DNA from 2 places in the Streptomyces sp. NPDC049887 genome. Region 2 is predicted to be linked to the other one. Evidence: predicted binding sites of a transcription regulator. Region 2 holds the regulator's gene; the other holds the start of a gene.

Region 1 (4,384 bases), on a different contig from region 2:
GCTACCCCGTCGTCGGTGTCGCGGGCCCGGGCCTTCCTCGCCAAGTCCCTGGTCGACTGGGGCTGCGCCCAGGTCGCGGACGACGCGCAGCTGCTGGTCTCCGAGGTGGTCACCAACGCGATCCAGCACGGAGCGGGGCCGGTGCGCCTGCTGATGCGGCGCAACAGCACCGAGCTCACGGTGGAGGTGAGCGATCACAGCCACCATCCGCCCCAGCCCCGGCTGGCTGCCGCCGACGACGAGTCGGGGCGGGGCCTGATCCTCGTCGAGACGCTGGCGGGCAGCTGGGGCGTCCGCCCGACGGACGACGGCAAGACGACGTGGTTCACGCTGCTCCTGGGGCCGGTGTGACGGGCCCTGCCGGGCACGCGATCGCACGCCCCGGCCTTCGCGCCGCGCCGGGGCGCAAAGGCCGAGGGCGGCACCCCCGGATCGGGGGTGCCGCCCTCGGTTCAGGACGGTCGATCGACTTGCGGTCGATCAGAAGTCCATGTCACCGCCCGGCATGCCGCCCGGAGCGGCCGCGGCGGCCTTCTCCGGCTTGTCGGCGATGACGGCCTCGGTGGTGAGGAACAGCGCGGCGATCGACGCGGCGTTCTGCAGCGCGGAACGCGTCACCTTGGCCGGGTCGATGATGCCCTCGGCGATGAGGTCGACGTACTCACCGGTCGCGGCGTTCAGGCCGTGGCCCGGGGTCAGGTTGCGCACCTTCTCCACCACGACGCCGCCCTCGAGGCCGGCGTTGACGGCGATCTGCTTCAGCGGGGCCTCCAGGGCCAGCTTCACAGCGGCGGCACCGGTGGCCTCGTCACCGTCGAGCTCGAGCTTCTCGAAGACCTGGGAGGCCTGGAGCAGGGCCACGCCACCACCGGCGACGATGCCCTCCTCGACGGCCGCCTTCGCGTTGCGGACGGCGTCCTCGATGCGGTGCTTGCGCTCCTTGAGCTCGACCTCGGTCGCGGCACCGGCCTTGATGACGGCCACGCCGCCGGCCAGCTTCGCGAGGCGCTCCTGCAGCTTCTCGCGGTCGTAGTCCGAGTCGGAGTTCTCGATCTCGGCGCGGATCTGGTTGACCCGGCCCTGGACCTGGTCGCTCTCGCCGGCACCGTCGACGATCGTGGTCTCGTGCTTGGTGATGACGACCTTGCGGGCGCGGCCCAGCAGGTCCAGGCCCGCGTTCTCGAGCTTGAGGCCGACCTCCTCGGAGATGACCGTGCCACCGGTGAGGATGGCGATGTCGCCGAGCATGGCCTTGCGGCGGTCGCCGAAGCCCGGGGCCTTGACGGCGACGGACTTGAAGGTGCCGCGGATCTTGTTGACGACCAGGGTCGACAGGGCCTCGCCCTCGACGTCCTCGGCGATGATCAGCAGCGGCTTGCCCGACTGCATGACCTTCTCCAGCAGCGGGAGGAGGTCCTTCACCGAGGAGATCTTGCCGTTGTAGATGAGGATGTACGGGTCCTCGAGGCCGGCCTCCATGCGCTCCATGTCGGTCGCGAAGTAGGCCGAGATGTAGCCCTTGTCGAAGCGCATGCCCTCGGTGAGTTCCAGCTCCAGACCGAAGGTCTGGGACTCCTCGACGGTGATGACGCCTTCCTTGCCGACCTTGTCCATCGCCTCGGCGATGAGCTCGCCGATCTGGGTGTCGGCGGCGGAGATGGAGGCGGTGGAGGCGATCTGCTCCTTGGTCTCGACCTCCTTGGCCTGGTCGAGCAGGGCACCGGAGACGGCCTCGACGGCCTTCTCGATACCGCGCTTCAGGGCCATCGGGTTGGCGCCGGCGGCCACGTTGCGCAGGCCCTCGCGGACCAGCGCCTGGGCGAGGACGGTCGCGGTGGTCGTACCGTCACCGGCGACGTCGTCCGTCTTCTTGGCGACTTCCTTGACCAGCTCGGCGCCGATCTTCTCGTACGGGTCCTCGAGCTCGATCTCCTTGGCGATGGAGACACCGTCGTTGGTGATCGTGGGGGCGCCCCACTTCTTCTCGAGGACGACGTTCCGGCCCTTGGGGCCAAGGGTGACCTTGACGGCGTCGGCGAGCTGGTTCATCCCGCGCTCGAGACCGCGCCGTGCCTCCTCGTCGAACGCGATGATCTTGGCCATGTGAAGTGGTCCTCCCGGACTGGGGTGGATTGCTCCGGACCGCGCTGGTGCCCGCGACGGACGGCCTGCACGCCTTGTGGTTCCTTGCCCCACCCGGCCTGCGGGCCTCACCGACCCGGTCCTTCGTTGTCACTCTCACTCGTAGAGTGCTAACGCCAATGATTAGCACTCGGACCCGGCGAGTGCAAGGCGCGCCCGCGACTCGGGCGTCCATCAGGACACGGCGGCCGGGTCCGGACCCGGACCCGGCCGAGGCGCGATCCGCACACCTCGCAGGTGGCGACCCCGCACCCGGCGGCGAGCGGTCGGGCCACGGCCCGGAACCGCGACCCGGGCACGGGGGCGAGCGGGCGGGTCGCGACGGAAGGCGGTCCGGACACGGCCGCGGCGGAACAGGCCCAGGACACGGCGGAGGGTCCGCGCCCCTGGCACGGACCCTCCGTCACGTTGCTGCAGTCAGTCGGCGCTCAGCCGGCTACGCGGACCATGTCCGCCTGCGGCCCCTTCTGGCCCTGCGAGATCTCGAACTCGACTCGCTGACCCTCCTCCAGGGTGCGGTACCCGTCCATCTGGATCGCGCTGTAGTGGACGAAAACATCCGCACCACCGTCGACCGCGATGAAGCCATACCCCTTCTCCGCGTTGAACCACTTGACGGTGCCCTGAGCCATGCCTAACTCCCCTATTACTGGCCCTTGCACAGGACCGCACTTCGCGGACCCGGGTCAGACCTCACCCAGCGGTGTCCCCCGGTGCCCGGAGGGGCATACGGATGACCCATGGATGTGCGCCGGAACGCGTCGACCGCGGCTGAATGTATCTGTCCAACTGCCGTCTGCAACAGGTCAATCGGACGAGAATTCCGGGCAGGACCGAAAGGACGACTCAGCAGAAATACGAGCGTTCCCGGGCAAGTCGGGCCGGACAAAGCGCACTTACTGCGCATCACGCTCAAGCACTTTGGCTGTTTCTTGTCGTGCGCGAACGCATTCTCATATGCGCCTGGCACACGCGGCGGAGGGGGCTTCCCCAACTCTATCGCGCTCAACCATGCAGAAACGCCCCCTCCGCCGAGCTTGCGGAGGGGGCACTTCTGCTGACTCTGCGTGGCGATCAGCCGCCCGCAACCGCGGGGATGATCGACACCCCGGCGCCGTCCGGCGTCGCCGTCTCCAGGCCCTGCTCGAAGCGCACGTCGTCGTCGTTGACGTACACGTTCACGAAGCGGCGCAGCTTGCCCTGGTCGTCCAGGACCCGGGCCGCGATGCCCGTGTGGTTCTTCTCCAGGTCGGCGATGACCTCGGCGAGGGTGGCGCCCTCGGCCGGGACCTCGGCCCGGCCGCCCGTGTAGGTGCGGAGGATGGTGGGGATGCGGACGTTGACGCTCATGCGAGGCCAGCCTCTCGGAAGGAGTCCAGGTTGGGGCGGATGACTGCGGACATACCCGTGGTCGGGGCCACCGCGTCGAGGGTCTTGAGGCCATCACCCGTGTTGACGACCACCGTGGTGAGGGACGGATCGATCACCCCGGCCTCGATCAGCTTCTTCGCCACACCGAGGGTCGTGCCGCCCGCGGTCTCGGTGAAGATGCCCTCGGTACGGGCCAGCAGCTTGATCGCGTCCACGATCTCCTCGTCGGTGACGTCCTCCACGGCACCGCCGGTGCGCCGGCAGATGTCGAGCACGTACGGGCCGTCCGCCGGGTTGCCGATCGCCAGGGACTTGGCGATGGTGTCCGGCTTCTGCGGCCTGACGACGTCGTGGCCGGCCTTGAACGCCACGGACACCGGGGAGCAGCCCTCGGCCTGGGCGCCGAAGATCTTGTAGGGCCGGTCCTCGACCAGTCCCAGCTTGATCAGCTCCTGGAGCCCCTTGTCGATCTTGGTGAGCTGGGAGCCGGAGGCGATCGGGATGACGATCTGGTCCGGCAACCGCCAGCCGAGCTGCTCGCAGATCTCGTACGCCAGCGTCTTGGAGCCCTCGGCGTAGTACGGGCGGAGGTTGACGTTCACGAAGCCCCAGCCCTCGCCGGCCGGGTCGCCGATGAGCTCGGAGCAGAAGCGGTTGACGTCGTCGTAGTTGCCCTCGATGCCGACCAGCTCTCCGCCGTAGACGGCGGCCATGACCACCTTGCCCTGCTCCAGGTCGTGCGGGATGAACACGCAGGAGCGGAAGCCGGCGCGCGCGGCCGCGGCGCCCACGGCACCGGCAAGGTTGCCGGTGGAGGAGCAGGAGAGGGTCGTGAAGCCGAAGGCCCGGGCGGCCTCGATCGCCTGGGCGA
Region 2 (4,384 bases):
AGCGTCACCGTCCCCGCCTCGCACCGGATCACCGCACCGCAGAAGCCCGTGGAGACCTCCTCGACCACCAGGTCGGGCTCGGCGGGTACCTCAGGAACCGGGGCTGACCGCTTCCACGGGGGCGTCAGATCGGGACTGTAGCTGCGCATCCGCCAGACGCTACGACACCCCGAAGCGCTACGACACCCCGAACCGCCGGGCCAGTTCATCGCGTTGGGCGCGTACGAACGCGGCGTCCACCGCCGCACCGTGCCCCGGGACGTACACCGCGTCCTCCCCGCCCAGCGCGAGCAGCCGGTCCAGCGCCGCCGGCCAGCGGGACGGGACGGCGTCCGGTCCGGCCTGCGGGTCGCCGGACTCCTCCACCAGATCGCCGCAGAAGACGACCTCGTGGTCGCCGGGCACCAGCAACACCAGGTCGTGACGGCTGTGGCCCGGCCCGACGTTCGCCAGCATCACCTGGCGGCCGCCGAGGTCGAGCGTCCACTCGCCGGACACGACGTGCCGCGGGACGACCAGGGCGTCGGTGGCACGGGCCGCGTCCTCCGGCGGCATCCCGTGGCGGATCGCGTCGTCGCGCAGCACGGCCCGGTCCCGGAGCAGCTGGCTGTCGACGCCGACCGCGCCGTACACCTCGGCCCCGGGGAACGCGGCCGTGCCGAGCACGTGGTCGAAATGGGGATGGCTGAGCGCGATATGCGTCACACGCCGGCCGCCGAGGAGGGACTCGGCCTGGGTCCGGAGCTCCGCCCCCTCGCGGAGCGTCGAGCCCGTGTCGTACAGGAGCACCGCACTCTCGCCGGCCACCAGGCCCACGGTCGCGTCCCAGCCGGGCAGGCGCCGCCGCCCGACGCCGACGCCGAGCCGTTCCCAGCCGAAGTCTTCCCAACGGACGTCCATACGGCGACGCTATCCCGGAGCGAGCAGTGGCGTCATGGCTCGTCGCGACGGGGTAGGGTGCCCGGCCGCCCTTGCTAGGGACGTACCTCCCGGCCGTACACTGGGCCCGGTAAAACTGGCACTCAGTGAGGCCGAGTGCCAGGCCAGGGCCGAAGGACCGCCGAGGAACCACAGCTGGAGGTGTGCGCCATGCTCAGCGAACGCAGACTCGAGGTGCTGCGCGCCATCGTCCAGGACTACGTGGGCACCGAGGAGCCCGTCGGCTCCAAGGCCCTCACCGAGCGGCACAGCCTCGGGGTCTCGCCGGCGACCGTGCGCAACGACATGGCGGTGCTGGAGGAGGAGGGCTTCATCGCCCAGCCCCACACCAGCGCGGGCCGCATTCCCACGGACAAGGGCTACCGCCTCTTCGTGGACAGGCTCGCGGGCGTCAAGCCGCTGTCGTCCCCGGAGCGCCGGGCGATCCAGAACTTCCTCGAGGGCGCGGTCGACCTCGACGACGTCGTCGCCCGCACGGTGCGGCTGCTTGCGCAGCTGACCCGGCAGGTCGCCGTCGTCCAGTACCCGTCGCTCACCCGCTCCACCGTGCGGCACGTGGAGCTTCTGGCGCTCGCGCCGGCCCGGCTGATGCTGGTGCTGATCACGGACACCGGACGGGTCGAGCAGCGGCACGTCGACTGCCCCGCGCCCTTCTCCGACACGTCGCTCGCCGACCTGCGGGCCCGACTCAACAGCCGCGTCGTCGGACGGCGGTTCACCGATGTGCCGCAACTGGTGCAGGACCTTCCCGAGTCCTTCGACCTGGAGGACCGCGGCACGGTCTCCACCGTGCTCTCGACCCTCCTCGAGACCCTGGTCGAGGACACCGAGGAACGGCTGATGATCGGCGGCACCGCCAATCTGACGCGTTTCGCGCACGACTTCCCCCTCACCATCCGGCCCGTGCTGGAGGCGCTGGAGGAGCAGGTCGTGCTGCTGAAGCTGCTCGGTGAGGCCAAGGACTCGGGCATGACCGTACGGATCGGGCACGAGAACCTCCATGAGGGACTCACTTCCACATCCGTCGTCGCGGTCGGCTACGGTTCGGGCGACGAGGCAGTCGCCAAACTCGGCGTGGTCGGACCGACCCGCATGGACTACCCCGGAACGATGGGAGCGGTACGCGCAGTGGCACGTTACGTCGGACAGATCCTGGCGGAGTCGTAAGTGGCCACGGACTACTACGCCGTACTGGGCGTACGCCGCGACGCGTCGCAGGACGAGATCAAGAAGGCATTCCGGCGGCTCGCACGCGAACTCCACCCGGACGTGAATCCGGATCCGAAGACGCAGGAGCGCTTCAAGGAGATCAACGCCGCCTACGAGGTGCTGTCGGACCCGCAGAAGAAGCAGGTCTACGACCTCGGCGGCGACCCGCTGTCCGGCGCCGGAGGCGGCGGTGCGGGAGGCTTCGGTGCCGGTGGCTTCGGCAACTTCTCCGACATCATGGACGCGTTCTTCGGGACCGCCTCCCAGCGCGGGCCGCGGTCGCGGACGCGGCGCGGTCAGGACGCCATGATCCGGCTGGAGGTCGAACTCAACGAGGCGGCGTTCGGCACCACGAAGGACATCCAGGTCGACACCGCCGTCGTCTGCACGACCTGCTCGGGCGAGGGCGCCGCACCGGGCACGTCGGCTCAGACGTGCGACATGTGCCGCGGCCGCGGTGAGGTGTCGCAGGTCACCCGGTCCTTCCTGGGCCAGGTCATGACCTCGCGGCCGTGCCCCCAGTGCCAGGGCTTCGGAACCGTCGTCCCGACCCCGTGCCCGGAGTGCGCGGGCGACGGGCGGGTCCGGTCGCGTCGCACCCTGACCGTGAAGATCCCGGCGGGTGTCGACAACGGCACCCGCATCCAGCTCGCCGGGGAGGGCGAGGTCGGCCCGGGCGGCGGCCCCGCCGGCGACCTGTACGTCGAGATCCACGAACTGCCGCACCCGGTCTTCCAGCGCCGCGGCGACGATCTGCACTGCACGGTGACCATTCCCATGACCGCGGGTGCGCTCGGCACGAAGGTTCCGCTGGAGACGCTCGACGGCATGGAGGAGGTCGACATCCGCCCGGGCACCCAGTCCGGCCAGTCGATCCCGCTGCACGGCCGCGGTGTCACGCATCTGCGCGGCGGAGGACGTGGCGACCTGATCGTCCACGTCGAGGTGCAGACCCCCTCGAAGCTCGACCCGGAGCAGGAGCACCTGCTGCGGGAGCTGGCGAAACTGCGCGGCGAGGAGCGGCCGACGGGCCAGTTCCAGCCGGGTCAGCAGGGGCTGTTCTCCCGCCTCAAGGACGCGTTCAACGGCAGGTGAGCCGGGCGTGCCCCGCGCAGCGGCCCCGGCGGGCCGCGTCCCGCCCGGAGGCCGGGCGGTGTGGGGCCCCGTCCGCATCCGGGGCGGGGCCGCGGTCCGGCGGGCCGGGGCCCCGCTCGCCCGTCCCCGCGGTCCGTCGCGGCGCGCGTGGCAGAACCCCCGGAAGGGGCGGAGGCCGGGATTCGGACGTGGCGGCCGGACGTGGCACCATGCGGGCATGTCCTCCGCGCTGACCGATCTCTGCCGTTACCCGATCGTGCAGGCCCCCATGGCGGGTGGCGCCTCCTGTCCGGAACTGGCCGCCGCCGTGTCCGAGGCCGGAGGGCTCGGGTTCCTGGCCGCCGGGTACAAGACCGCGGACGGGATGTACCAGGAGATCAAACAGCTCCGCGGTCTCACCGGGCGGCCGTTCGGCGTGAACCTTTTCATGCCGCAGCCCGCCTACGCCGACGCGGCGGCCGTCGACGTCTACCGGCACCAGCTCGCCGGAGAGGCCGGCTGGTACGACACACCGCTCGGGGACCCCGACTCGGGCAGGGACGACGGCTACGAGGCCAAGCTGGCCATCCTGCGGGACGACCCCGTGCCGCTGGTGTCGTTCACGTTCGGCTGTCCCACCCCCGCCGCCGTCACCCGGCTGAAGCGGGCCGGGACGCTCACGGTCGTCACCGTCACCACGCCCGAGGAGGCGCTGGCGGCCCAGAACGCGGGCGCCGACGCCGTCTGCGTCCAGGGCGTCGAGGCCGGCGGCCACCAGGGCACGCACCGTGACGATCCCGCCAACGACGGCGCCGGCATCGGGCTGCTCGCGCTGATCGGGCAGGTCCGCGAGGTCGTGCCGCTGCCGGTGGTCGCGGCCGGGGGCATCATGCGCGGGAGCCAGATCGCCGCCGTCCTGGCCGCCGGGGCCGAGGCCGCACAGCTCGGCACCGCCTTCCTCGTCTGCCCCGAGTCCGGCGCGAACGTGCTGCACAAACAGGCCATGACCAGTCCGCTGTTCAACAGGACCGAGCTGACGAGGGCGTTCTCCGGCCGCCCCGCCCGCGGCCTGGTGAACCGGTTCATGAGGGAGCACGGGCCGTACGCGCCCGCCGCCTACCCCGAGGTGCACCACCTCACCTCCGGCCTCCGCAAGGCCGCC

What was found. Region 2 encodes HrcA, which represses chaperone genes, less so after heat shock. Its sites were predicted from a motif close to TTNGCACTCNGNNNNNCNGAGTGCNAA; they were not measured.
Region 1: a site for HrcA is predicted at 2,230-2,256, ahead of groL (chaperonin GroEL). Genes of this name have one in related genera too.

Annotation. Positions count from the first base shown of each region.
Region 1 is NZ_JBFAMM010000020.1:32,969-37,352, forward strand. Features, by position in the region: gene AB0J10_RS23105 (PAS domain S-box protein) at 1-351, shown strand, start outside; gene groL (chaperonin GroEL) at 481-2,103, opposite strand; gene AB0J10_RS23115 (cold-shock protein) at 2,571-2,774, opposite strand; gene AB0J10_RS23120 (MoaD/ThiS family protein) at 3,217-3,492, opposite strand; gene thrC (threonine synthase) at 3,489-4,384, opposite strand, start outside.
Region 2 is NZ_JBFAMM010000004.1:359,241-363,624, forward strand. Features, by position in the region: gene AB0J10_RS07580 (DUF3097 domain-containing protein) at 1-149, opposite strand, end outside; gene AB0J10_RS07585 (MBL fold metallo-hydrolase) at 178-900, opposite strand; gene hrcA (heat-inducible transcriptional repressor HrcA) at 1,090-2,106, shown strand; gene dnaJ (molecular chaperone DnaJ) at 2,107-3,243, shown strand; gene AB0J10_RS07600 (nitronate monooxygenase) at 3,461-4,384, shown strand, end outside.